DNA from 3 places in the Kitasatospora sp. NPDC086801 genome. Region 3 is predicted to be linked to each of the others. Evidence: riboswitches for the same ligand, from Rfam matches in the RefSeq annotation. Region 3 holds a riboswitch; each other region holds the start of a gene.
What was found. Region 3 has a riboswitch for cobalamin ahead of ACIPLC_RS11695 (prenyltransferase/squalene oxidase repeat-containing protein). Riboswitches for the same ligand answer to the same signal wherever they lie in the genome.
Positions count from the first base shown of each region.

Region 1 (9,485 bases), on a different contig from region 3:
AACTCGTCTACGAGATCCAGGGGCCGCGCTACCTCAACCCCGATGTCACCGTGCACCTGGACGACGTCCGGCTGTCCCAGGCCGGCCCCGACCGGGTCCAGGTGTCCGGGGCGGTGGGCTCGCCTCCGCCGCCGACGACCAAGGTCGCGGTCTTCGCCCAGATCGGCCACACGATCGTGAACACCGTCTACGTCACCGGGACGGAGGTCGACGAGAAGGTGGACCTGCTGCGCGCCCAGATCGGCAGGGACCTGCCCGCAGGCGTGGACGAGCTGGACTTCACCAGGATCGGGGTCGCGGCCACCGATCCCGAGACGCAGTGGGACGCGACGGTCGCGCTGCGGGTCATGGCCACCGCACGGGACCGTGAACCGCTGGAGCGTCTCGACCTCGCGGGCCGGCTCAGCAGTCTGTACCTGCAGAGCATCCCGGGCTTCTTCCTCGACGGCGCGGGCACGCTCGCGGTCGCCCCGAAGCCCCGGATCGACTACTGGCCCGCGCTGCTGGACATGGCCGCCGTGCCCCACCGGGTGGTGCTCCAGGACGGCCGCGCCATCGACATCGCGCCGCCGGAGCAGACCGCGACGGTGCGCCAGCCGGTTCACCCGGAGCCTGTGGAAGCTCCGTCGGCCAGCGGGGTGCGCCGGGTGCCGCTGGGCACTGTCGCGTACGCCCGCAGCGGCGACAAGGGCGGCAACAGCAATGTGGGGATCTGGGCCCGGGACGCCGCGGCCTGGCCGTGGCTGCGGCAGGCGCTGAGCACGGCGGAGCTGCGTCGGCTGCTGCCGGAGGTGAAGGACCTCGACGTCGTGCGCCACGAGTTCCCGCAGCTGCGTGCGGTGCACTTCATCCTGCGCGGGCTGCTGGGGACCGGCGGTTCGTCCAACCTGCGCGTCGACCAGGTCGGCAAGGCGGTCGGGGAGTACCTGCGCGCCAAGCACGTCCTGGTCCCCGAGGCGCTGCTGACCAGCGGAAAGGGTTCCGATGACGCTCACTGACCGGGTCGCCCACGCGGTCGCGCACCCGGCGGCCGACGACGCCTTCGACCCGCACGCCCAGCTCGCCGAAGTGCTGGCCGGAATCGGGATGAGCCCGGCCGACACCGGCGGCGCCATCCGGTTCCACGGCGCGGACCCGGTGGTGCCGAGCACACTGCGGCTCGGCGCGGCGTCCGCCATCGCGCTCGTCGCCAAGTCCGCAGCCGTCGCGAAGCTCTGGCGACTGCGCGGCGGCCCCGGACAGGACCTCTCGGTGGACCTGCGGGTGGCCCCGCACCGGCTCTGCCCGTTCTACGACCGCACCTGGGAGCTGCTGAACGGCTATCCGCCCGAAGACTCCGCGAATCCCTCCCAGGCGCTGGGCTTCCGGTTCTACCGCACGGCGGACGATCGCTGGGTCATGCCCCTCAATCCGTATCCCAGGATCAAGGTCGCCGCCCAGCGACTGCTGGACGTCCCGGACGACCCGGACCGGGTGGCGACGGCCATCGCCCGCTGGAAGGCCCGCGAACTGGAGGAGGCCGCCGTCGCGGCCGGAGTGGTCCTGCCGATGCTGCGGACCACCGGCGAACTGCTCGCCGAGCGGCACTACCGCGAGGCCCTCGCCGACCTCCCCCTGATCGAGATCACCAGGATCGCCGACAGCGCGCCGGAACCGTTCCCCGACGGTGCCGTCGATCCGCTGTCCGGGATCCGGGCGCTGGGCATGGGCCATGTGATCGCCGGCGCCGGCCTCGGCCGGGCCCTCGCCCTGCACGGCGGCGACGTCCTCAACCTGTGGCGCCCCGGCGAATTCGAGCACGACCTCACGTACGCGAGCGCCAACGTCGGCGTACGGTCGGCGACCGTGGACCCCTACCGGGAAGAAGGCGCCCGGCGGATCAGGACACTGCTCGCCTCGGCGGACGTCTTCTACGCCAACCGCAGGCCGGGGTACCTGGACAAGATCGGCCTCTCCGCGCAGGAGGCCGCGCACCTGCGCCCCGGGATCATCCACGCCACCGCCTCGCTGAACGGTGAACGGGGCCCCTGGGCGGACCGCGTGGGCTTCGACCAGACAGCGGGAAGCCTGGTCGGCATGATGCTGCTCGAAGGGGACGGGGAACGCCCCGCGCTGCCGCCGGTCCTGGTGGTCAACGACTACATCGTCTCCTGGCTGATGGCCGCCGGTGTCGTCGAGGCGCTCACCCGCCGGGCCACCGAGGGCGGCAGCTACCGGGTGCACGTCTCACTGACCCGCGCCGCACTGTGGATCCTCGGCATGGGCGTGTTCGACCGGGACTACGCCCGCGAGACCGCCGGACGCGGCGAGGAGCACGCCTACCTGGCTCCGGAGACCTTCACGGCGGACACGCCGCTCGGGCGCTATCAGGGCGTCACCGACCAGGTGCGGATGTCCCGCACCCCCGGCCGGTACCGCACCGTCCTCGTACCCCGGGGCTCCTGCCGCCCGCAATGGGAGCAGTGACGCCGCGACCCCGGGCCGGTCAGGGGGAGTCCGGCCCGGGGATGCGGACGCTGGCGGAGCGGAGCCTGGTCTCGACGAGTGCGACCAGGCGGGCCCCGGCCGATCCCCGGGCTTCGCCGTGGTGGGCGATCAGCTTGTACCGGGCCGCGGCCTCGGTGCGGGCTTGCAGGCCGGTCACGATCTTCAGCTGTGCGGGGTTGGCGAGGAAGTGGTCGGCCGCGGCGGTGGCGAGTTCGGCGATCCGCGGGTCGTCCGGGTCCCAGGCCGTGGCTTCGTAGCCGCGCTTGAGCAAGGCGACGAACCGGGTGTCCTGCAGGGCGTGTTCGACGTCGGCGAGGTAGCCGTCGAAGCCCTCCGGGACGAGGGCTCTGGCCAGCACCCAGCCCTCCCTGGTGGCCGCCACCTCGTCCGGGGTGAAGCCGAGGCCGGGCATCCGCTCCAGCAGTGCCACGGCGCGGTCGGGCAGCAGGGCCCGGTCGCCGTCGGCGAGCCGGTGCAGCGTGTCGCGTCGAACGGTCAACTCCTCGATCCGTTCGGTGAGTTGCCGCTCGACGTCGGCGAGCGTGGTGGAGAACAGCGCGGCGTCGGCGTCGAGCAGGGGCCCGGTCTCGGCCAGCGGCACCCCGGCGGCGGCCAGCGTCCGGACCTGCACCAGCCGCAACAGGTCGGCCGATCCGTACCGCCGGTACCCGGAGCCGTCGCGTTCCGGCTCCCCGACCAGGCCGAGCTTGTGGTAGTGCCGCACCGTCTTCACCGTGACGCCGACGAAGGCCGCCGCCTGCCCGATCGTGACTCCGTTCATCCGCCCATCCTGCCCCGTGTTCGAGCTCGGCGGCTACCGTGACCTCGGCGGCTACCGTGATCTCGTCGACTCCTTCGAGCTCGGCGGCTGAGCGGAGCACCTCAGAGCGTCGGCCGGGCCGGATCGGCCTGCCCGCCGCAGAACACCTCGTCCGCAGAACACCTCGTCGACGAGCCGGTGCATCGCCGCCTGGAACGCCCCGCCGATGGACAGATCGGCGTCGTCCACGCAGTTCAGCGCGGCGGTCAGGGTCTTGCTGCCGTCGGGTGTGCTGTACATCAGCGCCGCGTGGCCCACGGCGGCGCCGTTGTGGGAGATGACGGTGCCGCCGCCGTCCGTCTTCACCACGAACACGCCCAGGCCGTAGTCCATGTTCGGGATGCCCGTCGGGTGCGGGGTGCACATCTCGGCCAGCAGCGGGGCCGGCAGGAGCCTGCCGCCCAGCAGCGCGGAGATGAAGGTGTGGAGGTCCCGGGTGGTCGAGATCATGTCGCCGCCGCTGGAGATCCAGGAGGGGTTCTGGCGGGTGATGTCGATGGTCCTCCGTTCGCCGGCCTCCTCGTACCGGTAGTAGGCGTGGGCGTGCGGCTCGGGGATCTCCGGCGAGGCGTCCGGCGCCACGGTGCCCGACAGCCCGAGCGGCCCCAGGATCAGCCGCCGCATCTCCTCGGCGACCGGGCGGCCGGTGACCTTCTCGATCAGCAGCCTGGCCAGCACGTAGTTGGTGTTGGAGTAGCTCCAGCCGGCCCCCGGTTCGAACCGGGCCGGCTTGGACAGCGCCAGCCGTACCAGCTCCTGCGGCCGGTAGGTCTTGAAGCGGTCGTCCACCCACTCCCTGCCGGTGGTGCTGTAGGGGATGGCGATCCCCGGCACGATCGTCCCGTCGTCGTAGACCTCGCCGGTGTGGTTGAACACCCCGCTGGTGTGCTGCAACAGCATCCGCACCGTGATCCGCTCGTCCAGCCCGAACCCGGGCAGGTGGTCCGCCGCCGGGGTGTCCAGCCCGATCCTGCCCTCGGCCACCAGGTGCAGCACCAGGGTCGCGGTGAAGGTCTTGGTGTTGCTGCCGATCCGGACGTGCCCGTTCGCCGGCGGCTTCGCGGCGCCGCCCAGTTCGGCGGCCCCGGCGCTGCCGACCCACTCGCCCCGCTCGTCGTGCACGCGCAGCGACACCCCGACGAAACCGGAGTCGACGATCTCCTCGATCGCCTGCTGTAGCCCTGGGCGGTCCTGCCCGGCGGCGGCGGCCGTCGGCGACTCGGCGCCGTACGCGGGGGTCCGCAGGGTGCTCCCGTGCTGGCCGGAAGAGGTGAGGGACATGGTGGTGTGCTCCTTCGCATCGGTGCTGCCCGGGTCGGCGTCGTGCCGCTGAGAGGAGCTTCCGCCCTGACCCGAGGTCAACCTCAACGGTGATCCGGCTCACAGCCGCCTCCCGGGCCCGGGGCGGCTCCGGGAGCGGGGCGCCGGCCCGTTCGGGCGGCCGCCGAAGCTCGTACGCGTCCGGCCGCGTCCCGCACGGCGATCGCCGTGGGCCAGGCGACGGCGTCTCACCATGCGAACAGCTGCCGCGATTTCCGCTTCGGCCCGCGCGTTTTGCCCCTAAGCTGACGGCGCAGCTGGTTCGCCCCGTCCGCCAGGCAGGGCGTCGCAAGAGGGAACCCGGTGGGAATCCGGGACTGCCCCGCAGCGGTGAGTGGGAACGACCGCCGTCATACGCACTGGGCCCGGATCGGGTCTGGGAAGCGACGGCCAGTAGGTACCGGACGCCAACAGGCCCGGTGCGCCCACGAGTCCGAAGACCTGCCCGCTGCCCGCCCGCGGACCGTTCCGCGTGCGGACATCCCGGTGACCTCGAGGGCGGGTCGGCGAACACACCAGGCGGATCGGGCCCGCGCGTCCACGGCGGCCGCCGCCCGGTTCGTCATCCCTTCGCGCTCTCGTCCCGTCCCCGGGCACTTGAGGAGACAGACTCGCGAAGGAGAGTCCCTTGACAGCGAAGTCCGCAGCCGCGGCGACCAGGGCCACCGTGTACGGCTACCCCCGGCAGGGCCAGGGCCGGGAGCTGAAGAAGGCGATCGAGGGGTACTGGAAGGGCACGGTCACCGCCGACGCCCTGCGGGACACCGCGGTCGGCCTGCGCCGGGAGAACTGGGCGCAGCTCGCCGAGGCCGGTGTCCGGGAAGTGCCCACCGGCGACTTCTCGTTCTACGACCACGTGCTGGACACCACGGTCGCCGTCGGCGCGATCCCGGCCCGCCACCGGGCGGCCGTCGAGGCGGACGCGCTGGACGGCTACTTCGCGATGGCGCGCGGCACCCAGGAGGTCGCGCCGCTGGAGATGACCAAGTGGTTCGACACCAACTACCACTACCTGGTGCCCGAACTCGGCCCGGACACCGTCTTCACGGCCAACCCGGACAAGGCCGTCGGGGAATTCCGGGAGGCACTGGCGCTCGGCCACGAAGCCCGGCCGGTCCTGGTCGGCCCGCTGACCTACCTGCTGCTCGCCAAGCCGGCCCCCGGTGTCGCCGAGGACTTCCAGCCGATCACCCTGCTGGACCGGCTGCTGCCCGTCTACGCGCAGCTGCTGGCGGACCTGAAGGCGGCCGGGGCGCAGTGGGTCCAACTGGACGAGCCCGCCCTGGTGCAGGACCGCACCCCGGCCGAACTGAACGCCGCCGCCCGCGCCTACCGTGAGCTGGGCGGCCTGCCCGACCGTCCGAAGCTGCTGGTCGCGAGCTACTTCGACCGTCTGGGCGAGGCCCTGCCGGTGCTGGCCAAGGCCCCGGTCGAGGGCCTGGCGTTGGACTTCACCGGCCCGGCCGTCGGGAACCTGGACGATCTGGCCGCCGTCGGCGGGCTGCCCGGCAAGCGGCTGGTCGCCGGGGTGGTCGACGGCCGCAACATCTGGATCAACGACCTGGAGAAGTCGCTGGCCACCCTGGCGACCCTGCTCGGCCTCGCCGAGCGGGTCGACGTCGCGCCGTCCTGCTCCCTCCTGCACGTGCCGCTGGACGCCGCCGCCGAACGCGACGTCGACCCGCAGATCCTGCGCTGGCTCGCCTTCGCCAAGCAGAAGGCGAGGGAGGCGTCGTTGCTGGCCCGGGGCCTGCGCGAGGGCACCGGGGCGATCGCCGCCGACCTCGCCGCCAACCGCGCCGACCTCGCCTCGCGCGCCAAGTCGCCGATCACCCACGACCCGGCCGTCCGCGCCCGTACCGCCGCCGTGACCGGGGCCGACGCCCGGCGGGCGCAGGCCTACCCCCAGCGGGCCGAGGCCCAGCGCGCCCGGCTCGGCCTGCCGCTGCTGCCGACCACCACGATCGGCTCGTTCCCGCAGACCTCCGAACTGCGCATCGCGCGGGCCGACCTCACGGCGGGCCGGATCGACGCCGCCGCGTACCGCGAGCGGATGGAGACGGAAGTCCGGGAGGTCATCGCCTTCCAGGAGAAGGCCGGGCTGGACGTCCTGGTGCACGGCGAGCCCGAGCGCAACGACATGGTCCAGTACTTCGCCGAGCAGCTCACCGGCTACCTGGCCACCCGGCACGGCTGGGTCCAGTCCTACGGCACCCGGTACGTGCGCCCGCCGGTCCTCGCCGGGGACATCTCCCGCCCGCACCCGATGACCGTCGACTGGTTCCGCTACGCCCAGGGCCTCACCGACCGCCCGGTCAAGGGCATGCTCACCGGACCGGTCACGATGCTCGCCTGGTCCTTCGTCCGCGACGACCAGCCGCTCGGCGACACCGCCCGCCAGGTCGCCCTCGCCCTGCGCGACGAGGTCACCGACCTGGAGGCCGCGGGCGCGGCCGTGGTCCAGGTCGACGAGCCGGCGCTGCGCGAGACCCTGCCGCTGCGCGCCGCCGACCGCCCTGCGTACCTGGACTGGGCCACCGAGTCCTTCCGCCTGGCGACCTCCGGCGTCCGCGCCGACACCCAGATCCACACCCACATGTGCTACGCCGAGTTCGGCGCGATCATGACGGCGATCGACGAGCTCGACGCGGACGTCATCTCGCTGGAGGCCACCCGTTCGCACATGGAGGTCGCGGGTGAACTGGCCGGGGCGGGCTACCCGCGCGAGGTCGGCCCGGGCGTCTGGGACATCCACTCCCCGCGCGTCCCGAGCACCGAGGAGGCCGTGGAGCTGCTGCGCGCGGGCCTCGCGGCCATCCCCGCCGAGCGGCTCTGGGTCAACCCCGACTGCGGCCTGAAGACCCGCGGCTGGACCGAGACCCGCGCCTCGCTCGACAGCCTCGTCGGCGCCGCCCGCCACCTGCGCGCGGAGCTCGCCGGCTGACCGGCCGGTGACCACGGCGTCGGCCGGGCCGGCGGCCCGGCCTGTCTCCGGGCGAGCTGCTCCTCGCGCGGCAGCCGGTCGGCACCGGGGTGGACACGGACGTGGTGCTCGATCACGGGACTCCTCGTGAGTGTGTGACGACTCCGGGTCTTGCGTGATCGGTCAGGGGCGGCGCCGGCTTCGTGCCGACGCCGCCCCGATCACCGGCCCGCGCATGCCGGCGGGAGGAGTCCGGCTACACGAAGTCGCCGATCACCATGCCGTTGTACAGGCGCAGGGTCGACGCGAGGTCCGTCACGTAGATGTTGGGCGAACAGGACGGTCGCGTGCCCCCGAGGGGATTCTTGCAGTTCTCCCCCTTGATGCTCGCCGACAGGATTCCCGCGGCGAACTTGGTGCCCTGCGTGCCGTACGAGTACACGGGGCCGCCGCTGTCTCCCTTCCCCGCCATGTTCTTGCCGGAGACCTGGTCGAGCTCGCTCACCACGCGCGTGGTTCCCTCGATCTTCTTCTCCTGGTTCGTGCTGACGGCCTTCCCGCCGCAGACCTCCCCCATGAGCGCGCCGCTCACGCAGAACTCCATGCCGGCATAGAGGGTGCCGGGGCCGGTGAACTTCGACGTGGCCTGGGTCGTCGACTTGACCGGCCCGCCGGTGTAGAACCACGGCGAGGCCTTGTCCACCGAGATGAACGCACTGTCGTGGCGGGCGATCTCGTCCGCCACCTTGCCGATCACCAGACCGTTGCCGCTCTTGACCGTGGTGCCGGACGACACGCAGTGCTCGGCGGTGATCAGGTAGTACTGGTCGAACCCCGCGGGGTTGTACTCCTTGGGCCACTTGGCGCCGAAGGCGGATGTGCAGGTCGCGCCCTGACCCCCCACGGTGGTCTTGATGAGGGATCCGCCGAACCAGGGGGAGCTGTCCGCCTCCCGCAGACCCGTGTCCTGGGCGGCTTCCTCCGGCGCGACGGTGACGGGGATGCCGTGGGTGAGGCTGTCCGGGATCGAGGCCGTGCTCTGCGGGGAGGCCTGGGCGTTGTCCTGGGCTGCGAGCTGCGCGGCGTCGATGCCGATGTTCAGTGAGTTGCCGTCGTTGCTCGGCCCGGCGCTGATGATCTCCGCGCCGTTGACGCGGATGTCGGACGTGATGATCGCATGCGCCCGTTCCTTCAGCTCCTCGGCGTTGTAGCGCGAGGGAACGACCGAGACGGCGACGCCCCGGGCACGCTGGGCGGCGACCAGATCACCGATGTCCCGGGGAACCGCCCCCTTCCAGTAGAGGGTGTACCCCTTGTCCTGCACGGACACGGTGATGTTGCCGTATCCGGTGGCCGGGTCCAGGTGAGCCTGCCGGTTGACCTCGTCCGCGGCCTGGACGATCCGCTCCTGGGCCTCGGCGAAGGCCTCGGTGGTGGAGCCGGTCGCCGGATCGGCCGACGCGGCGAAGGCCGGCACCGACATCAACGGCGCGGAGAGGACCAAGGACGCCCCGCTGAGCAACGCAGCCAGCCGCCGTGCATGATGTGCCATCAACTTTCCTGACTGTCGGGACGATTGCGCTTCTCAGGTACGCGCACTTACGGGCTACAACGCGTCGGCCGGGTCGTCCGGTTCAGGCGCTCGCGTCGTGGTGAAGAACCACAGGGGCAGGAGGACCGCGAGGACGGCTCACCCGTACTGGTGACGCGCTGGTGACGCGCTGTTGACGAGTGGAACCGGATCGCCGGGGGCTGCACCACCGCCCCCGGCGATCCGCCGTACCGCCGGGACCTGCGGGAAGCCGCCGCAGGCGGGTGAGAGCGGACGGGCCGTCACGGGTGTGCGAGTCGCGGCAGCGGGCGCCCGGCTTCGGCCGGGAGCGGTACCGTCAAGCGGGTGAACCAATCCGCGCACCCGTCGCGGCCGTGTGAGAA
Region 1 is NZ_JBIVAX010000036.1:43,306-52,790, reverse strand. Features, by position in the region: gene ACIPLC_RS29090 (acyclic terpene utilization AtuA family protein) at 1-998, shown strand, start outside; gene ACIPLC_RS29085 (CoA transferase) at 985-2,466, shown strand; gene ACIPLC_RS29080 (MerR family transcriptional regulator) at 2,486-3,268, opposite strand; gene ACIPLC_RS29075 (serine hydrolase domain-containing protein) at 3,320-4,588, opposite strand; cobalamin riboswitch at 4,869-5,091, shown strand; gene metE (5-methyltetrahydropteroyltriglutamate--homocysteine S-methyltransferase) at 5,256-7,571, shown strand; gene ACIPLC_RS29065 (hypothetical protein) at 7,807-9,102, opposite strand.
Region 1: another riboswitch for cobalamin. It lies ahead of metE (5-methyltetrahydropteroyltriglutamate--homocysteine S-methyltransferase); the one in region 3 lies ahead of ACIPLC_RS11695 (prenyltransferase/squalene oxidase repeat-containing protein).

Region 2 (9,485 bases), on a different contig from region 3:
GGCGGCCCGTCCGCACAGGCACCGCACCACCCGGCCCCGCACGTACGGCGACGTACGGCGAAATGCACCCGTACAGCGCCGTACGGCCCCGCTGCCCCGGTGTGCCGCCCCCGCGGCGCGCTCCGCCCGCCCTCTCCCTCAGGAGGAGATCCCCCTCATGACCGCCCGTACCCAGCGCACCCGGCTTCTCGCCGCCGGCGCGGTTGCCGCCTCCGTCACCCTCGTCCTGACCGGCTGTAGCAGCAGCAAGAGCGACAGTGGCAGCGGCGCGCCCAACGCCTCCGCGACCGTCAACGAGGTCAAGGCCGACGACAAGCTCGCCGCCCTCGTCCCCGCCGACGTCAAGTCCTCCGGCAAGCTCGTGGTCGGCGCGGACGCCTCGTACGCGCCGGACGAGTTCAAGGACGACAGCGGCAAGGTCATCGGCATGGACGTGGACCTGGCCAACGCCATCGCGGCCAAGCTCGGGCTGAAGGCCGACGTCCAGGACTCCGGCTTCACCGCGATCATCCCCGGCATCCAGTCGAACAAGTTCCAGCTCGGCATGTCGTCCTTCACGGACAACAAGGAGCGCGAGCAGGTCGTCGACATGGTCACCTACTTCAACTCCGGCAGCGCCATCGCGGTCAAGAAGGGCAACCCGGACAAGGTCGACCCCAACGACCTGTGCGGCAAGAAGGTCGCCGTCCAGACCGGCACCACCCAGGCCGACGAGATCAAGGACACCCGCAACCCGGACTGCGCCAAGAACTCGAAGCCGGGCATCCAGAACGACGGCGACAAGTTCGACCTCCAGACGGACGTCACCAACGCCGTCGTCTCCGGCCGCGACCAGGCCATGATGGCCGACTCCCAGGTCGTCGACTACGCGATCAAGCAGGCCGGCGGCCAGTTGGAGAAGCTCGGCTCCACCTACGGCGTGGCCCCCTACGGCGTCGCCGTCACCAAGGGCTCCAAGCTCACCCCCGCGATCCAGGGCGCCGTCCAGTCGCTGATCGACGACGGCACCTACAAGCAGATCCTCACCAAGTGGGGCGTCGAGTCCGGTGCCCTCGACAAGTCGACCGTCAACGGCGCCGTGAACTGACCGTCCGCCTGCTCCATCTCTCCCCCGAGGCCACACCGTGAACTCTCTGGACAAGGGGAAGGCGGAGGAGGGACGGCCTGAGACCATCAAGGCCGTCCCGGTCCGCCACCCCGGACGTTGGGCGGGCGCCGTCGTCATCGCCCTGCTCGCGGCGATGCTGCTGAGCGCCCTCTTCACCAACCCCGCTTTCAAGTGGGACATCGTCGGGCAGTACCTGTTCCACGACAGCATCGTGCACGGCATGGTCGTCACGCTGGAACTGACCGTGCTCGCCATGCTGATGGGCGTGGTCGGCGGCATCGTCCTCGCCGTGATGCGCCTGTCCCCGAACCCGCTGCTCTCCGGCACCGCCTGGATGTACATCTGGGTCTTCCGCGGCACCCCGGTGCTGGTGCAGCTGGTGTTCTGGAACTTCCTCGGCCTGATCTGGGCCAAGCTGTCGATCGGCGTCCCGTGGGGGCCGGAGTTCTGGTCGGCGAACACCAACGTCCTGATCCCGACCTTCGTCGCCGCCCTGCTGGGCCTCGGCCTCAACGAGGCCGCCTACATGGCGGAGATCGTCCGCGGCGGCATCCAGTCGGTGGACGAGGGCCAGACCGAGGCCGCCCACGCGCTCGGCATGAGCCGGTTCCAGACCATGCGGCGGATCATCCTGCCCCAGGCCATGCGGGTGATCATCCCGCCGACCGGCAACGAGACCATCTCGATGCTCAAGACCACCTCGCTGGTCAGCGTGATCTCCCTGGAGGAGATCTTCCGGGCCGGTCAGGTCATCTACTCCCGGAACTACCAGAACATCCCGCTGCTGATCGTGGTCAGCCTCTGGTACCTGTTCTTCACCTCGCTGCTGACCATCGGCCAGTACTACATCGAGCGCTACTACGCCCGCGGCTCCAACCGGACCCTCCCGCCCACCCCGCTGCAGCGACTGCGGGGCCTGTTCGCCGGGAAGCCCGCCCCGAAGACCGGCGTCGACGTCGTCCCGGGGCTCGAGGGAGGTGGTCACGTATGACCGACCTGAGCAAGACCCCGGCCGCCGCCACCGGACAGCCGATGGTCCGCGCCGAGAGCGTCCACAAGTCCTACGGCTCCGTGCACGTGCTCAAGGGCATCGACCTGGAGGTCAGGCAGGGCGAGGTGTTCTGCCTGATCGGCCCCTCCGGCTCCGGCAAGTCGACCTTCCTGCGGTGCATCAACCACCTGGAGAAGATCAACGGCGGGCGCCTCTGGGTGGACGGCGAACTGGTCGGCTACCAGCAGAAGGGCGACAAGCTCTACGAGCTCAAGGACCGCGAGGTCGCCGTCAAGCGGCGCGACATCGGCATGGTCTTCCAGCGCTTCAACCTGTTCCCGCACATGACGGCCGTCGAGAACGTCATGGAGGCCCCGGTCCAGGTCAAGGGCGAGGGCAAGGCCGCCGCCCGGGAGCGGGCGATGGTCCTGCTGGAGCGGGTCGGCCTCGCCGACAAGGCGAGGAACTACCCCTCCCAGCTCTCCGGCGGCCAGCAGCAGCGCGTCGCGATCGCCCGCGCGCTGGCCATGAAGCCCAAGCTGATGCTGTTCGACGAGCCCACCTCGGCGCTCGACCCCGAACTGGTCGGCGACGTCCTCGACGTCATGCGCGGCCTCGCCGAGGAGGGCATGACCATGGTGGTCGTCACCCACGAGATGGGCTTCGCCCGCGAGGTCGGCGACGCGCTGGTGTTCATGGACGGCGGTGTGGTGGTCGAGTCCGGCAACCCCCGCGAGGTGCTCACCGACCCCCGGCACGAGCGCACCCGCGCGTTCCTCTCCAAGGTGCTGTAGAGCCGTACCCACCGGCGCCCGGCAGGCTACTCCTGCCGGGCGCCGAACGTTTTCCCCACCCGGGTAATAGGCTGGACGCAATCAGCCCGTTACCGACCTTTTGGAAGGACCTCCGTGGAGCTCGCCTCGTACGCCGATCTCGCCGTTCGGCTGGTGAACACCGAGGAGCCCGAACGCGGCACCGACACGCTGACGTCCGTGGACGCGGTGCGCGGCCTGTTCTCCGACTCCTCGCGGGCCTCCGCCCAGGCCGACGAGTCCGACCTGCCCCGGCTGCGGGCGGTGCGGACCAGGCTGCGCGGGGTCTTCGAGGCCGCCGCCGAGGGCGACGAGATCCGGGGCGTCGACCTGCTGAACAGCCTGCTGATGGAGTACCCGGTCAGCCCGCTGGTCTCCGGGCACGACTACCTGGACGACGCCGGCCGGCCGCGCTGGCACCTGCACCTGGCCGACAACTCCCCGACCGCCACCGCCCACTTCAGCGCGGTCGCCTGCATGGGCCTGGCCGTCCACCTGACCGAGCTGGGCGCCGACCGGCTCGGCATCTGCCAGGCCGCACCCTGCCGCAACGCCTACCTGGACACCTCGACCAACCGCTCCCGCCGCTACTGCTCGGACCGCTGCGCGACCCGCGCCAACGTCGCCGCGTACCGGGCCCGCAAGCGCCAGGAGGCCGAGGCCGCGGCACTCGGCGCCACCGGCTAGGGCGCCTGGAGCTCCTCCGCCCAGACGCCCAGGCGGCGGGCCAGGCCCGGCACCCGGGCCTGGCCGGTGGTCAGCAGCAGCCGCTCCAGCCGCCGCCCCGGCGCCAGCCAGGCCGGGCGCGGGCGCAGCCGCAGCAGCACCCGGCCGAGCACCAGGTCGTCCGGCACCGGGCCGTAGCTGCGGCTGTCGCTGTCCACCGGCCGGTTGTCGGACAGCAGCCACCAGCCCCGCTGGCGCCGCTCGGCGGCCCGCTTCACCACCAGCAGGTCCTGCTGGAAGGGGTGCCGGAAGAGCACCACCGCGCCGGGCCGGATCGGCGCGCCGTAGCGCACCAGCAGTTGGTCGCCCTCGCGCAGGGTCGGGACCATCGACGGGCCCGCCACGTCGACCAGCCCGAACGGCACCGCGCCGCCGCCCCGGCCCCGCCCCCGGGGTTCCGTGCCCACCGGTTCCGTGCCCGCTGGTTCCGTGCCCGCCGGTTCCGTGCTCCGCGCCACGACTCCTCCTCCCGGACCACCCGGTCCCAGTCTGCCGTACGGACCGTCACCCCGTTCGATCCGTTCGATGTCCGGATTACCCCGGTTGCGGGTCCGTCTTTTGCCCTAGGCCCATCGCCCGATCGCGAAACCCCGGGGACGGAAGGGTAATCTCGGGCGCGGGAAGACGATCTAAGGAAGGACTCCCATGTTCTCTCGTCTGTTTGCACCGCGCGCCACCGCTCACGCCCACTGTGACCTGCCCTGCGGCGTGTACGACCCGGCGCAGGCCCGGATCGAGGCCGAGTCGGTCAAGGGCACCCAGGAGAAGTACCAGGCCAACGAGGACCCGGCATTCCGCACCCGCGCCCTGATCATCAAGGAGCAGCGTGCCGAGGCCGTCAAGCACCACATCTCGGTGCTGTGGAGCGACTACTTCAAGGCCCCGCACTTCGAGAAGTACCCGCAGCTGCACCAGCTGATCAACGACACCCTGAAGGCCGCCTCGGCCGCCAAGGCGTCCACCGACCCGGCCACCGGCCAGGCCCTGCTGGACCTGATCGCCGAGGTCGACAAGATCTTCTGGGAGACCAAGAAGGCCTGAGCCTGACAGGTCGCCACCCGACCGCCCCCGTCCGCAGCGCCGGACGGGGGCGGTCGTGCGTTCACGCCCCATCCGATCCGGTAAGGGTTGCCTAGCCTGAGTGGCTGTTATGCTGCCAGGGCGTCCGAGGGGGAAGTCCGGTGTGAATCCGGCGCTGACCCGCAACGGTGAGCGCGGCCCCAGAACCGCGCCAGCCCGATCGCCCTCGGCCGCTGAACTCCCGACAACTCGCCGTGGACTGCGAGGGGATGGCGCCCGGGCCCGTGCCCGACCGGTGCCGCCCCCGCGCACCCGCGGCCCGAGGCAAGGCGCACCGTGAGCAGCACCGCAGCCGCGGGCAGTGGCGCAACGAGCCCGCCCGCCCGTCGAATACCCGCCGTCCCGCTCGCCGTCGGCCTGGCCGCCGCCCTGGTGCTCTCCCTGCTCTGCGGCGTGGCGCTGGGCGCCTCCGGGATCGGCCTGCCCCGCGTCCTGCGGCTGCTGGCCGCCGGGCTGACGGGCGGACGGCTGGAGGCGGACGAGGCCGCCGCCTACGCGATCGTCTGGGAGATCCGGCTGCCGCGCGCCGTGCTGGCCTCCGTGGTCGGCGCCGGGCTGGCCGCCACCGGGGTCGCCGTCCAGGCCCTGGTGCGCAACGCGCTGGCCGACCCCTTCGTGCTCGGCATCTCCTCCGGCGCGGCCGTCGGCGCCAACGCCGTGCTGCTGCTCGGCGCCTTCGCCTCGCTCGGGATGTGGGCGATCTCGGCCTCCGCGTTCGGCTCCGCGCTGGTCGCCATGGTGCTGGTCTACCTCGCGGCGCGAACGGCCTACGGGCTCACCCCGCTGCGGCTGGTGCTCACCGGCACCGCGCTGTCCTACGGCTTCTCCGCCGTCACCGCGCTGATGGTCTTCGCGGCCGCCCGCGGCGAGGCCGCCCGGGACGCCATGATGTGGCTGCTCGGCAGCCTCGGCGGCGCCACCTGGGGCTCGGTGCCGATCGCCGCCGTCACCGTGCTGGCCGGCCTGGCGTACCTGGCCTGCGCCGCCGGCCGGCTGGACGCGCTCGCCATGGGCGACGAGACGGCCGCCTCGCTGGGCGTGGACCCGGACCGGCTGCGCCGCGAGCTGTTCGTGGTGACCGCCGCCGTCACCGGCACGGTGGTGGCCGTCAGCGGGGCGATCGGCTTCGTCGGGCTGATGGTGCCGCACCTGGCCCGGATGCTGGTCGGCGCCGGGCACCGCCGGGTGCTGCTGGTCGCGCCGCTCGCCGGGGCGCTGCTGCTGGTCTGGGTGGACATCGTCTCGCGCACCCTGCTGGCGCCCGCCGAACTGCCGGTCGGGGTGGTCACCGCGGTGCTCGGGGTGCCCTGTTTCCTGCTGCTGATGCGCCGTCGCGGCTATTCCTTCGGAGGCCGCTGATGGATCTCTCCCTGGACTCCGTCTCGGTCGAACTGGCCGGCGCCCGGCTGGTCCACGACGTCGCCCTGGACGCCGCCGCCGGGCAGGTGGTCGGGCTGGTCGGGCCGAACGGCAGCGGCAAGTCGACGCTGCTGCGCTGCGTCTACCGGGCGCTGCGGCCGGCTGCCGGGGCCGTCCGGCTGGACGGCGCGGACCTGCACGCGCTGACCGCGCGCGAGGCCGCCCGGCGGGTGGCCGCGCTGCCCCAGGAGCACTCCGCCGAGTTCGACTTCACGGTGGCCGAGGTGGTCGCCATGGGCCGGCTCCCGCACCGGCGCGGACTGGGCGGACCGAGCCGGGGCGACCACGCGCGCTGTACGGAGGCGCTGCGCAAGGTCGGCGCCGAGCAGCTGGCCGGGCGGGGCTTCCTGAGCCTGTCCGGCGGCGAGAAGCAGCGGGTGCTGATCGCCCGCGCGCTGGTCCAGGAACCCCGGCTGCTGGTGCTGGACGAGCCCACCAACCACCTGGACATCGCCCACCAGTTGGACGTGCTGGCGCTGGTCCGGGAGGCCGGCCCGACGGTGCTCACCGCACTGCACGACCTCAACCTGGCGGCCGGCCACTGCGACCTGCTGTACGTGCTGCGGGCCGGCCGGATCGTCGCCTCGGGGCCGCCCGCCGAGGTGCTCCGACCCGCCCTGCTGGCCGAGGTGTTCGGTGTCCGGGCCACCCCGGTCCGGCATCCGGTGACCGGCGCCGTCCAACTGCTCTTCGACCGGATCTGACCCACCCCCCGAAGGAACCCCCGTGCGCACCAAGGCCGCTGCCATCACCGCCCTGCTCACCCTCGGGCTCACCGCCTGCGGCGCCGAGATCGCCCCGAGCGGCGACGCGACCGCCGCCTCCGCCCACTACCCGGTGACCGTGGAGAACTGCGGCGGCAAGCTCACCTTCCCGCAGAAGCCCGCCCGGACGGTGACCAACGACGTCGGCATCACCGAGCTGATGCTCGCCCTCGGCCTGACCGACCGGATGGCCGGCTACGTGATGCCCGACGACAAGGGCCGGGTCGACCAGGTCGCCTGGAAGGACGGCTACCAGCAGGCCAAGTGGCTCTCCAAGAAGGAGATCACCAAGGAGATCGTGCTGGACGCCAGGGCCGACCTGGTCTTCGCCGGCTGGCACTACGGCTTCGACGAGGGCCGCGGCTTCACCCCGCAGGCGCTCAAGGACCTCGGCATCCCCTCGTACGTGCTCAGCGAGTCCTGCCGCAGCGGCAAGGGCACCGAGCGCGGCGTGATGTCCCCGCTGGACGCGCTCTACACCGACCTGGCCAACCTCGGCGAGATCTTCGACGTCCGCGACCGGGCCGACAAGCTGATCGCCGACTTCAAGGCGCAGGTCGCCGCCGCCCCGCAGCCCGAGCGCTGGCCGTCCGTCTTCCTGTACGACAGCGGGCAGGACAAGCCGTACACCGTCGGGAAGTTCGCCGCAGCCGACGAGATCATCACCAAGGCCGGCGGGACCAACGTGATGGGCGACCTCGCGGACACCTGGGTCACCGCCGGCTGGGAGAGCGTGGTCCAGCGCGACCCCGAGGTGATCGTGATCAACAACTACGGCGAGACCGGCGCCGACGCCAAGCGAGCCTTCCTGAAGTCCTTCCCGCCCCTGGCCGGCGTCTCTGCGGTCAAGAACGACCGGATCTTCGTCCTGGACTACGTCGATCTGGTGGAGAGCCCGCGCAACCCGGCCGCGATCACCGCGCTGGCCGACTACCTGCGCACCGTCCCCGCCCGCTGACCGAGTCCGCCCGCGCACCGGCCCGGCCCGGCCACCGATCGGGCCTGGGCCGGGGCCGGCCCGCGCAGTAGGCTCGCAGCATGATCCGCACCGCCGTCGTGACCGACGTTCCCGTCATCCTCGCCCTGATCCGCGAGCTCGCGGAGTACGAGAAGGCCCCGCACGAGGCCGTGGCCACCGAGGAACAGCTGCGCGACACCCTGTTCGGCGCCGATCCGGCGGTGTTCGCCCTGATCGCCGAGGACGACGCCACCGGCGAGCCGGTCGGCTTCGCGGTCTGGTTCCTCAACTTCTCGACCTGGCGCGGCACCCACGGGATCTACCTGGAGGACCTGTACGTCCGCCCGCAGGCCCGCGGCGGCGGCCACGGCAAGGCGCTGCTGCTGGAACTGGCGCGGATCGCCGTCGAGCGCGGCTACGCGCGGATGGAGTGGTCGGTGCTCGACTGGAACGCGCCCTCGATCAACTTCTACAAGTCCCTCGGCGCGGTGCCGATGGACGGCTGGAGCGTCTACCGGCTCGCCGGCGAGGCGCTCGCCGCCGCCGGCGGCCGCTGAACGGACCGCCCGAACCCCTGCCACCCTGCGTCGCGATGACTTACCATGAGTGACTCCCGAGCCCTGGCCGGCGTGCGGAAAGCGGTAAGGTCTCAGGCGGATACGCGGCGTCCGGTCGCCGTGCGAAGGGTATGACCGGTACGTACCGCACCACCCCTCTGGACAGTTGGGGCGAAGCAGTTGAGCCAAGCAACAGACAGTGCCGCGGCCACCGGCCCGGAAGCACAGCGCGTCACCCAGGAGGTGAGGGTGTCCCAGATCGACGGCGAGCCCGGAGTGCAGGACTTCGTGGAGGTCCGGCTGCCCGCGGCAGGGGCCTACCTCTCGGTCCTGCGAACAGCGACGGCCGGCCTGGCGGCACGGCTCGACTTCACCCTCGACGAGATCGAGGACCTGCGGATCGCGGTCGACGAGGCCTGCGCCATCCTGCTCCAGCAGGCGGTGCCCGGCTCCGTCCTGACCTGCGAGTTCCGGCTGGTCGGCGACTCGCTGAAGGTGACCGTCGCCGCCCCCACCACCGACGGGAAGGCACCCGAACGGGACACCTTCGCCTGGACGGTGCTCTCCGCCCTGGCCGGCGAGGTCGACTCCTCGGTCGGCGAGGACAAGACCGTGTCGATCAGCCTGCACAAGAAGCGCGGCGGCCCCGTCGCCCACTGACCGGGGCGTCGAACCAGCACCGCACATGGGCCGTCCGCCCGGTCCCCCATCCCGGGGCCGGGCGGACGGCGCCCGGTACCGCCCCACGCGGTACGACCAACGAGACGATGCCGGGGCCCGAGGGCCCCGGTGCTCCCGGAACGGAACGGGGGAATGGCCGTGAGTGATCTGGACCGTACCGGCCTCGCGACGGCGGGACCTGCCGTACCGACCCAGGCGAGCGTTCCTGGCCTCGCCGCCAACGACGATGCGCACCCGAAGGACGCCCACCGGATGAGCCACCCGACCGAGCCGACGTCTGATCCGTCGCCCGCATCCCCGCCCCCGTCCGAACCGGCGGACGGGGCCGGGGACCTGCGCGGCGCGGTGCCCACCCAGGCCCCGCACCGCTCGGGCGCGCCGGACCGGGA
Region 2 is NZ_JBIVAX010000003.1:314,281-323,765, forward strand. Features, by position in the region: gene ACIPLC_RS06530 (ABC transporter substrate-binding protein) at 158-1,087, shown strand; gene ACIPLC_RS06535 (amino acid ABC transporter permease) at 1,125-2,099, shown strand; gene ACIPLC_RS06540 (amino acid ABC transporter ATP-binding protein) at 2,096-2,893, shown strand; gene ACIPLC_RS06545 (CGNR zinc finger domain-containing protein) at 3,008-3,598, shown strand; gene sodX (nickel-type superoxide dismutase maturation protease) at 3,595-3,966, opposite strand; gene sodN (superoxide dismutase, Ni) at 4,283-4,678, shown strand; cobalamin riboswitch at 4,766-4,904, shown strand; gene ACIPLC_RS06560 (FecCD family ABC transporter permease) at 4,994-6,076, shown strand; gene ACIPLC_RS06565 (ABC transporter ATP-binding protein) at 6,076-6,840, shown strand; gene ACIPLC_RS06570 (ABC transporter substrate-binding protein) at 6,863-7,858, shown strand; gene ACIPLC_RS06575 (GNAT family N-acetyltransferase) at 7,939-8,415, shown strand; gene ACIPLC_RS06580 (anti-sigma regulatory factor) at 8,665-9,075, shown strand; gene ACIPLC_RS06585 (RNA polymerase sigma factor SigF) at 9,349-9,485, shown strand, end outside.
Region 2: another riboswitch for cobalamin. It lies ahead of ACIPLC_RS06560 (FecCD family ABC transporter permease); the one in region 3 lies ahead of ACIPLC_RS11695 (prenyltransferase/squalene oxidase repeat-containing protein).

Region 3 (9,485 bases):
CCGGCGACTGGCGCGCGGACCTGCGCGCCATCGGCCTGCGCATCCACGCCGCCTACCAGGCCCACCCCCAGGCCGCGCTGCTCGCCGCCCACCGCACCACCGGCCGCAGCTACGAGATCGCCGCCGTCGAGGCCATCCTGGGCGTCCTGCGCAGGGCGGGCTTCCCCGACCGCGAGGCCGTCCGGATCTACCACGCCTTCGTCGACCAGAGCCTCGGCTTCGCCGCGCTCGACGCCGCCGCCCTCGCCCTGCCCGCCGCTGCCCAGGCCGCCGACCTGGAGGTCTGGCAGGCCTCCTACGCCCGGCTCGACGCCACCACGCACCCGCACATCGCCGCCACCGCCCGCCTCCTCACCAGCGACATGCGCCGCAGCGGCTATCCCTACGCCCTCGACCTCCTCCTCGACGCCGCCGAGGCCCGCCTCCCGGCCACGGGCTGAGCGCGGCCGGACGGACAGCGGCCTCCGGTGCCGGGCCGGTCGCCCCGGTGCCGGGTCGGCCGCCCCCGGCCGCGTCGGCGACCAGCACATCGCCGACGCTGCCGACGCTGCCGACGCAGCCGACGCCCCGACGCAGCCGACGCCCCGGGGCAGTTCCCCGAGGCGCCGGGGCGCCGGCCCACCCCCCCCGGGGTGGCTCAGTCCGCCGCGTGGACGAGCCGGCCGCCGACGTAGGTGCGCAGGACGCGGGCGTCGGCGATCTCCTCGGCGGGGGCGGTGAAGAGGTCGCGGTCCAGGACGACGAGGTCGGCGAGGTGGCCCGTCGTGAGGGTGCCGGCGTCGTCGTGGCCGTTGACGTGCGCGGTTCCGGCCGTGTACGCGGCGAGGGCGGAGGCCAGGTCGAGGCGCTGCTCGGGGAGGAAGACCCGGCCGTCGGTGGCCCCCGGCTCGCTCCGGTTGACGGCCACGTGGACGCCGGCGAGCGGGTCCGGGCTGCTCACCGGCCAGTCGCTGCCCGCCGCCAGGGTGGCGCCCGCGCGCTGGAGGGCGCCGAAGGGGTACTGCCAGGCGGCGCGTTCCGGGCCGAGGAACGGGATCGTCAGCTCGTCCATCTGGGGCTCGTGCGCGGCCCAGAGCGGCTGGATGTTGGCGATCGCGCCGAGCCGGGCGAAGCGGGCGAGGTCATCCGGGTGAACCACCTGGAGGTGGGCGAGGTGGTGGCGGGTGCCGCGTCGCCCGTTGGCGGCGCGGGCGGCCTCGACCGCGTCCAGCGCCTCGCGGACGGCCCGGTCGCCGAGGGCGTGGAAGTGCACCTGGAAGTCGAGCGCGTCCAGCTCGGTGACGTACCCGCGCAGGGCGGCCGGGTCGACGAAGCTGAGGCCGGAGTTGGCGGTGGCGCAGCCGCAGCCGTCCAGGTAGGGGCTGGTCATCGCGGCGGTGAAGTTCTCGGCGATGCCGTCCTGCATGATCTTCACCGAGCCGGCCCGGAACCGCCCGTGGCTCAACTCGGCGCGCCGCTGGACGAGTTCGGGGATCTGCTCGGCGCCTCGGTCGCGGTCCCACCAGAGCGCGCCGGTCACCCGGGCGGTCAGCGCGCCGGAGCGTGCGGCCGCCAGGTAGGCGTCGGACGGATCCGGCTGGCCGTTGAACACGCCGAGCAGCGCGTCCTGCCAGCCGGTGATGCCGAGTGAGTGCAGCAGCCGCTGGGCGCGCAGCAGCCCGTTCAGCCGGTCGGCGGCGGTGGAGGGCGGGATCAGCCGGGCGACCAGGCCGGTGGCGCCCTCCTGGAGCGTGCCGCCCGGGGTGCCGTCCGGCTCGCGCTCGATCCGGCCGTCGGCCGGATCGGGGGTGTCCCGGGTGAGGCCGGCGAGCTCCAGGGCCCGGGTGTTGGCCCAGGCGCCGTGGTGGTCGCGGTTGGTCAGGTACACCGGGCGGTCCGGGACGACGGAGTCCAGCAGTTGCCGGGTCGGCAGCCCGCCCTCGAAGCTCTCCATCGACCAGCCGCTGCCGGTGATCCACGCCTGGCCGGGGTTGGCCTCGGCGTACGCGCGGATCCGCTCCAGGTAGTCGGCGACGCCGACCGTGCCGGTGAGGTCGCAGACCGCCAACTCGGTGCCGCCGAAGACCGCGTGGACGTGCGCGTCCTGGAAGCCGGGCAGCAGCAGCTTGCCGGTGAGGTCCACGACCTCCGTCCCCGGCCCGATCAGCTCCCGGACCTCGTCGTGGCCGACGGCGGTGATCCGCTCGCCGGTCACGGCTAGGCCGGTCGCCCGGGTGCGGGCGGCGTCACCGGTGTGGACCGGGCCGTGGGTGAAGACCAGATCGGCCTTGGGCATGGGGGGTGCTCCGTTCTCTCGTGGCTTCCGTGGATTGTCGGGCGGTGTCGGGCGATGTCAGGCGGTGGGCGGTGTCGGGCGGTGTCAGTCGGTGGCGGGCAGGAAGTAGGGCGAGCGCCGCCGCCAGCGGGCCCAGGCGGCCGCCGGTAGCCCGGTGACGATCATCAGCACCGTCACGGTCAGCTCGAACCACCCGTTGTCGGCGGCCAGTTCGAAGTGGTCGGCGGAGTCGTAGAACGACCAGGCGAGATAGCCGCCGACGGCGAGCAGTGCCGCCGCGCCCAGCAGCGGGCCGACCACCGCGCGCAGCCCCTCCAGCGGGGCGCTGCGCAGCAGGTGCCGGAACCGGACGGCGGCCGCGACGGCCGTCAGCGCGTAGTACAGCGCGACGATGATGCCGATCGCGTTGACGGCGGCGGAGATCAGGTCGTTGACGGTGGGGATGGCGATCGAGGCGAGCGCGATGAGCACCGCGATGCCGGTGATCAGCAGCGTGCCGACGGCGGGCGTCGTGTGCTTGGGGTGCAGCCGGGTCCAGACCGGGCCGAGCACGCCGTCGCGCCCCATCGCGTACATCCCGCGCGCGGTCGGGATCACGGAGGACTGCAGGGAGGCCACCGCGGAGAACATGAGCGCGATCAACGGCAGGGCGGCCAGCGGCTGGTGGGCGAGCTTCGCGCCGAAGTAGGTGAGCCCGTGCGCGCCGTTGTCGGCCAACTCGTCGAGCGGCAGCACCCGTTGGAAGGCCGTGCTGGCGAGCAGGAAGAGCAGCAGCATCACCACCAGGGCGAGCATGCCGCCCCGCGAGGCGTCCCGGGGGCTGCGCACCTCCTCGCCGACGCTGAACACCGACTCGAAGCCCCAGTAGCAGAACACCGCGAGCACCATGCCCTGGGCGAGCGCGTCGAAGGACGGTATGTCGAACGGGTTGAACCACTGCAGCGAGAACGGCTGGTCGCCGGCGAACAGCCCGTACCCGCAGAAGCCGAGCAGCACCGCGTACTCGAACACCAGCAGCGCCTTCTGCAGCCGGGCGGCCAGGTCCAGGCCGCGCACCGCCACCAGTGCCGCGCCGACCAGGATCAGCAGGCCGAGCAGGGTGCACTGGACGGTGGAGTCGGCGTCGAGGCGCAGGCCCGCGACGCTGCGCAGGTGGGCCAGGTCGAGGAGCTGGATGATGGAGGAGCCGGTGACCGTGGTGGTGTAGGCCATGAAGACCACGGTGCCGACGGTGTTCACCCAGCCGGTGAGGAAGCCCAGCCAGGGGCTGAGGATGCGGCCCACCCAGCGGTAGCTGCTGCCGGCGTCCGGCTCCACGACGTTCAGCCGCCCGTAGCCGCCCGCGATGGCGAGCACGGGCAGGAAAGCCAGCAGCATGATCGCGGGCAGGTGCAGGCCGACGACTCCGGCCATCAGGCCCAGGCCGATGCCGATGCTGCTGGTGGCCGCCGTACTGGAGGCGGCGATCGTCGCCCCGTCCAGCAGGCCGATGGACTTGTGCATGGTGACGTGGGGGCTGGTCGCGTCCGGTTTCGGAGCGCTGCCCGTGGCCTTCACCGTCGGTCTCAACGGATCACCGCCTTGCTCGTGTGGGGGAGGGGTGCGAGACATGAAACCGGCGGCGTCCTTGCACGTCAATGCTGTTGTCATAAGGGCCGGGGTGCGGGCGTGGGGCGACGCGGTGTCCGGGGGGCGAGCGCGGCCGCACCAGCAAGACGGTCGGACGTGCGGTCGTTTGGGAACTGCCGGACGTCGCCGGTCATTCCGGCTTGAGTGGCACTTCGATCGCCCCGCCCGTCGCGAAGCCCGGGGCGAACCCGTCCAGCCTCCGGACCCGCCAGAGGCTGGCAGGCGCCCGCACCCTCAAGTGCTGCCTACCCCTTCCCCGGCACTGCCTACGGGCCGTCCCACACCACAGCGGAACAGGAAGCTCAGGTTTCCCTCAAGATTCCCCCGCATGCAACACTGCTCAACTAGCATTTTTCCCAAGCGAATTGATGACCTCTCAGCCGCTCCGGCATCGCGCCCGGACATCACCGCGGCACCCCGGCACCCCGGCACTGCACCACCCGGATGCAGCACGCCAGACCCCGAACGAGAAACAGGAGCACCACCATGCGTATCCGCCGTCTCCAAACGGCCGTCGTCGCCACCGCGGCAGGCGCACTGCTCGTCACCGTCGCCCCCGCCGCCCAGGCGGTCTCTCCCGTACGCGACTCCGCTCCCACCATCGCGGAACTGCTCAAGGACTGCGGCACCGCCACGGACTACTGCAAATTCACACCGACCGGCACCAGCACCTTCTTCACCGCCCCCCACCAGGTCGCGCTCGTCTACAACTGCTCCTCAGTGGCACAGAACAAGACGGTGTCCTGGAGCGACAGCACCGGCGGATCGAACACGGTCTCGACCGAGATCAGCGTCACCGCGGGCTTCGACTTCCTGTCGAAGTTCGAAATGGGCTTCAAGCAGACCTACGGCCAGACGTGGACCTGGACCGACACCTTCACCAACCAGGACACCCTCACAGTGCCGGCCGGCGAGGTCGGCTGGATCACCCGCGAGACCAAGATGCACAGCGCCAGCGGAACCTACGAGCTGCACTACGGCTCTCCGCACTGGGGCCACTACATCTGGTACGTCAACAACTTCGCGGGGACCGCACCCGTCCCGCAGGAAGCCGGCGTGCACATGTACGGCTCGCGGAAGATGACACCGGCCGAGAAGGGGATCTGCGGCAGCGGCTCGGGGACCTTCCCCGGGGTCCCCAAGGGCTCACCGTACATCCCCGGCATCCCCATCACCCACGGCGGTCCGATCGTCAAGCACGGCCGCTGACCCCTCATCTGCCAGCCGGTCTTCGGTGCGGCGATCACTCCCCACCCGCACCGAAGGCCGGCACCCGCAGCGGTCACAGCGGACCGCTATAGCTGCAGGAACTGCAGGCTGGCCAGTTCTTCCACCGATCGGGCCCGCACGTCCTGGTACCGCTCGGCCGGCTGCGCATAGGTGCCACGACCGGCACGGCACTCGTCGCCGAGGTAGCGCACCCGGACCTCGGCGATCGCCTTCGCGCCGCGCCCGAGGGCTCCCTCCACCATCGACGGACCGACGGCGGCGGGTCGCGAGAACTGGTTGTCGGCACCGCGCCGTAGCGCGATCCTCTTGCCGTGGATTCTCCGCCCGAGGTGATTTCGCTCGGCGACCTGACCCTGCGGGCCTTCGATCGCGGGGCGGACCTACCCGAGTTGTTCAAGGTCATCAGCGAGTCGCAGGATCACCTCCGGCCGTGGATGTCGTGGGCCGCAGATCACGGCATCGAGGCCGCACGAGACTTCCTGCGTCGCCGCGCCGAGCGGTGGACCAAGCGCGAAGCGTTCACCTACGCGATCGTGGTCGACGGGATGATCGTGGGAACGTGTCAGCTGTTCCGCCGCAGTCCGTCAGAGCGGACCTTAGAAATCGGGTACTGGCTCCACCCCGACGCCACCGGGCGCGGGCTGGCGACCCGGGCCGCCCAGGCCCTGGTCCGCGAGGCGTTCCTCCTCCCGGATGTCGACTGTGTCGAGATCGTCCACGACCCGGCCAACCGCGACTACGCGGCCGGGTTCGCCGCCGCCCTGATGGCCAAGGACCTCGGACTGGCCGCCGGAGCCGCCGAGGCCGCGGGCCTGCCCACGGAGCTCGGACGCAGGGCCGCGCAGCCGTACGCGGACTTCGCGGCGGGCGAGGCTCGGGCCTGGACTTCTCGGCGATCATCACCACCCTGAGGGAGGACGGCAAGTGACCGCTGACGAGACGATCCTGGTTTCGAGCGCCGGCTCTTCCACGCCACGTTCGCCACCACCGACCAGGAGGAGGGCACGGCCGTCGTCGCCGAGAAGCGCCCGTCGTCCTTCACCCACCGCTGACGGTCCGCCCGGTGCGGCCGCCCCCTCGCCCGGGGCGGCCGCACCGCGGCCCGTCAGCTCTCCGAGCGCCGGAGCAGGTAGGTGTCCATGATCCAGCCCTTGCGCTCGCGGGCTCGATCGCGCAGCTCACGGATCCGCGGGGCGGCCTCCGCGAGCGGACCGGAGACCAGGATCTCGTCGGGAGTGCCGAGGTAGGCGCCGTAGTGGATCTCCAGCCCCTCGGGGTCGATCCCGGTGAAGGCGGCCCGGCCGTCGAGCATCACCACCACGTCGTCCACGCCCTCGGGGAGGCCGTCGGCCAGGCGGCGGCCGGTGGTGATCTGCACCGGGCGGCCGACCCGGGTCAGCGTGGTGCGGTGCCGGGCGGCCAGCGCGGAGACGCTGCTGATGCCCGGGACCACCTCGTGGTCGAACGCGACGGCGCCGCGGGCGAGGACGTCGTCCACCACGGCGATGACGCTGTCGTAGAGGCTCGGGTCCCCCCAGACCAGGAACGCCCCCGTCTCGTCCTCGCCGAGGTGTTCGGCGACCAGCCGCTCGACCAGGTCGGCACGGCGGACGCGCCAGTCGTCCACGGCGGCCGCGTACGCGGGGGTGGTGCGGTCCCGCTCCGCGTCCGGCACCTCGACCACGCGGTGCCCCGTCCGCCCGTGCTCGGCCAGGATCCGGCGGCGCAGCCGGATCAGGTCCTGCCGTTCCTCGCTCTTGTCGAGGAGGAAGAAGACGTCCGTGCGGGCGAGCGCCTTGACCGCCTGCAGGGTGAGGTGGTCGGGGTCGCCCGCGCCGATGCCGATGACGAAGATGTGCCGCATGCCGAGCATTCTGCCGTCTGGTCCGCCCCGACCCCCGCGTCCGGGTGGCGCGTGGGCCGCCGGACCGGGCCCGCAATCTCGTGATCCGGCACACGACCCCTTGACCGGATCTTTTCCGTTTCGCCATGATGAGCCGTCATGTTCTGACTCCGCCGTTGGGGGAAGCCGGTCCGAATCCGGCGCTGACCCGCAACGGTAGGCCGCCGACGGCTGTCGGCGGCGAGCCCGAGTACCCGTCGGCGGAGGTGTGTCGCTCCCTCCTCCCGTCGTGGTCTGCGGGCCGGAGCTCCGAGGGCTGCCCGGCCAGGTGCCGACGCTCTCCGGGCCCCTGCGTCCAGGCCCGGAAAGGTCCACCGTGTCCCTGATCCGACGCCCCCTGCGCCTCTTCGCGATACCCGCCCTCGCCCTCGCCACCGTCCTCCCGGCGGCCGCCGCCGCCCACGCCGACCCCGCGCAGGAGCACTCCGCCACGGTCCGTCCGGACGCCGCGGCGGCCGGCTGGCTGGCCCGCCAGCTCGTCGACGGCGACCACTTCGAGTCCGTCTTCAACGGCACCGCCTACCCCGACCAGGGCCTGACCATCGACGCCGTGCTGGCCTTCGCGGCCTCGCGCAGCTCCGACCAGGCCGCCGCGAAGGCCACCGCCTGGCTGGCGAAGCCGGAGATCCTCGGCGGCTACCTCGGTGACGGCACCACCGAGGCGTACGCGGGCGCCACCGCCAAGCTGCTGCTCGCCGTCGAGGTGCGCGGCGGGGATCCGGTGAGCTTCGGCGGCGTCGACCTCCCGGCTCGGCTGCGTTCGCTCCAGACGGCGTCCGGCCGCTTCTCCGACCGTTCCCAGTGGGGCGACTACAGCAACGCCTTCGGCCAGTCCCTCGCCGTGATCGCCCTGCACCGCACCCCCGGCGGCGCCCCGGCCACGGCCGTCGACTTCCTGGCGAACAGCCAGTGCGCGGACGGCGGCTTCCCGCTCTCCTACGGTCAGGCCACCTGCACCGGCGACCCGGACGCCACCGCGCTCGCGGCCCAGGCCCTGGCCGCGACCGGCCGCACCGCCAAGGCCGACGCCGGGCTCGGCTGGCTGACCGCCCACCAGAACGCCGACGGCGGCTTCGCGGCCGCCGGGGCGGCCGCGTCCAACGCCAACACCACCGGCCTGGCCACGCAGGCGCTGCTCTCCGGCGGCCTCAAGGGCTGGAGCAGCCTGGTCAAGCTCCAGCAGGGCTGCGCCGCCGACCCGGCGGTCCGTGGCGCGGTCGCCTACGACGCGTCCGGTTTCAACCCGGCCAACGGCGCCCGGGCCACCGGGCAGGCCGTCCTCGGCCTGGCCGGCACTCCGCTGGCCACCCTGTCCGCCGCCGGGGCGCGTCCGGACGCGGCCGTGCCGGCCTGCCCGGCGACCACCCGCTGACCCCGGTCCCACTGATCCGGTGAGGAGTACTCCGATGACCGACACCATGGCGCCCGCCCGGCCCGCCCGGCTCGCCCGTCCGGCCCGCCGCACCCTCGGCTCGATCGCCGCCGCCGCGGCCCTGACCGCCGGCCTGCTCGGCGCCTCCGCCGTCCAGGCCCCACAGGCGCAGGCCGCTGCCTGCGACGGCACCACCGGCGTCACCGTCGTGGTCGACTTCACCGCCCTCGGCGGCGGCATCCAGACCGGCTGCGCGCCCGGCGACCCGGCCAGCGGCCTCGCCGCCCTGACCGGCGCCGGGTTCCCGTACACCTTCCACCCGCGCTACCCGGGCTTCGTCTGCGCCATCAGCGCCCTGCCGACGACCTGCACCAACCCGACCGGCAGCGCCTACTGGTCGTACTGGCACGCCCAGCACGGCGGTGCCTGGTCGTACAGCAACCTGGGCGCGGGCAGCTACGACCCGGCGCCGGGCGACGTCGAGGGCTGGTCCTTCGGCGCCGGCGCGCAGCCGGGCATCACCGCGCCCTGACGTCCGGAGGCACCCCGACTGCCAGTGGGACCGCATCCCGCACGACTCACGTGCGGCCCTCTGGTCGGAGGGCCGGTAGGCCGGCGGGATGAATCAGCGAAATCGTTGACCGGCACCTTCCCGTCGGCATGTTCGAGCTTTGTGGCATGCGATCACATGGCGGCGTGAAGCACTCGGCGGCAGTGTCGGGTCTGCTGGCTTTGACGGCTCTGGCCCTGACAGTCACGGCGGTGCCGTCAGTGGCGTCTGCGGGCACATCAGCCGGAGCGGCCTCGGCCGGCTCTGCGGTGCGCGGCCCCGCCGACGGGCAGCGCCCGGCCCTGCGATCGGCCGACATCCGCTGGGATCTCGCGGAGGCGCGGTCTCAGCACGCCGAATCGCTCACTGGCGGTGGTCGGCAGTTCGACCGTTCCGAGCGAGTCGAGGTCCGTGCCCTCCCGCAGCGTCCGTCCGGCGTCGGCCCAGGGCTGTTCTGATTCCTCCCTCGCCGACGGCCCGGCCGGTCGAGGGGGGAATCCGCCCGGAGGGGCCACGGCCGGGAGCC
Region 3 is NZ_JBIVAX010000007.1:141,780-151,264, reverse strand. Features, by position in the region: gene ACIPLC_RS11730 (TetR/AcrR family transcriptional regulator) at 1-440, shown strand, start outside; gene ACIPLC_RS11725 (amidohydrolase) at 638-2,275, opposite strand; gene ACIPLC_RS11720 (APC family permease) at 2,360-3,778, opposite strand; gene ACIPLC_RS11715 (hypothetical protein) at 4,391-5,113, shown strand; gene ACIPLC_RS11710 (hypothetical protein) at 5,200-5,376, opposite strand; gene ACIPLC_RS11705 (GNAT family N-acetyltransferase) at 5,446-6,045, shown strand; gene cobF (precorrin-6A synthase (deacetylating)) at 6,240-6,998, opposite strand; cobalamin riboswitch at 7,116-7,254, shown strand; gene ACIPLC_RS11695 (prenyltransferase/squalene oxidase repeat-containing protein) at 7,354-8,409, shown strand; gene ACIPLC_RS11690 (flagellar hook-length control protein FliK) at 8,444-8,941, shown strand.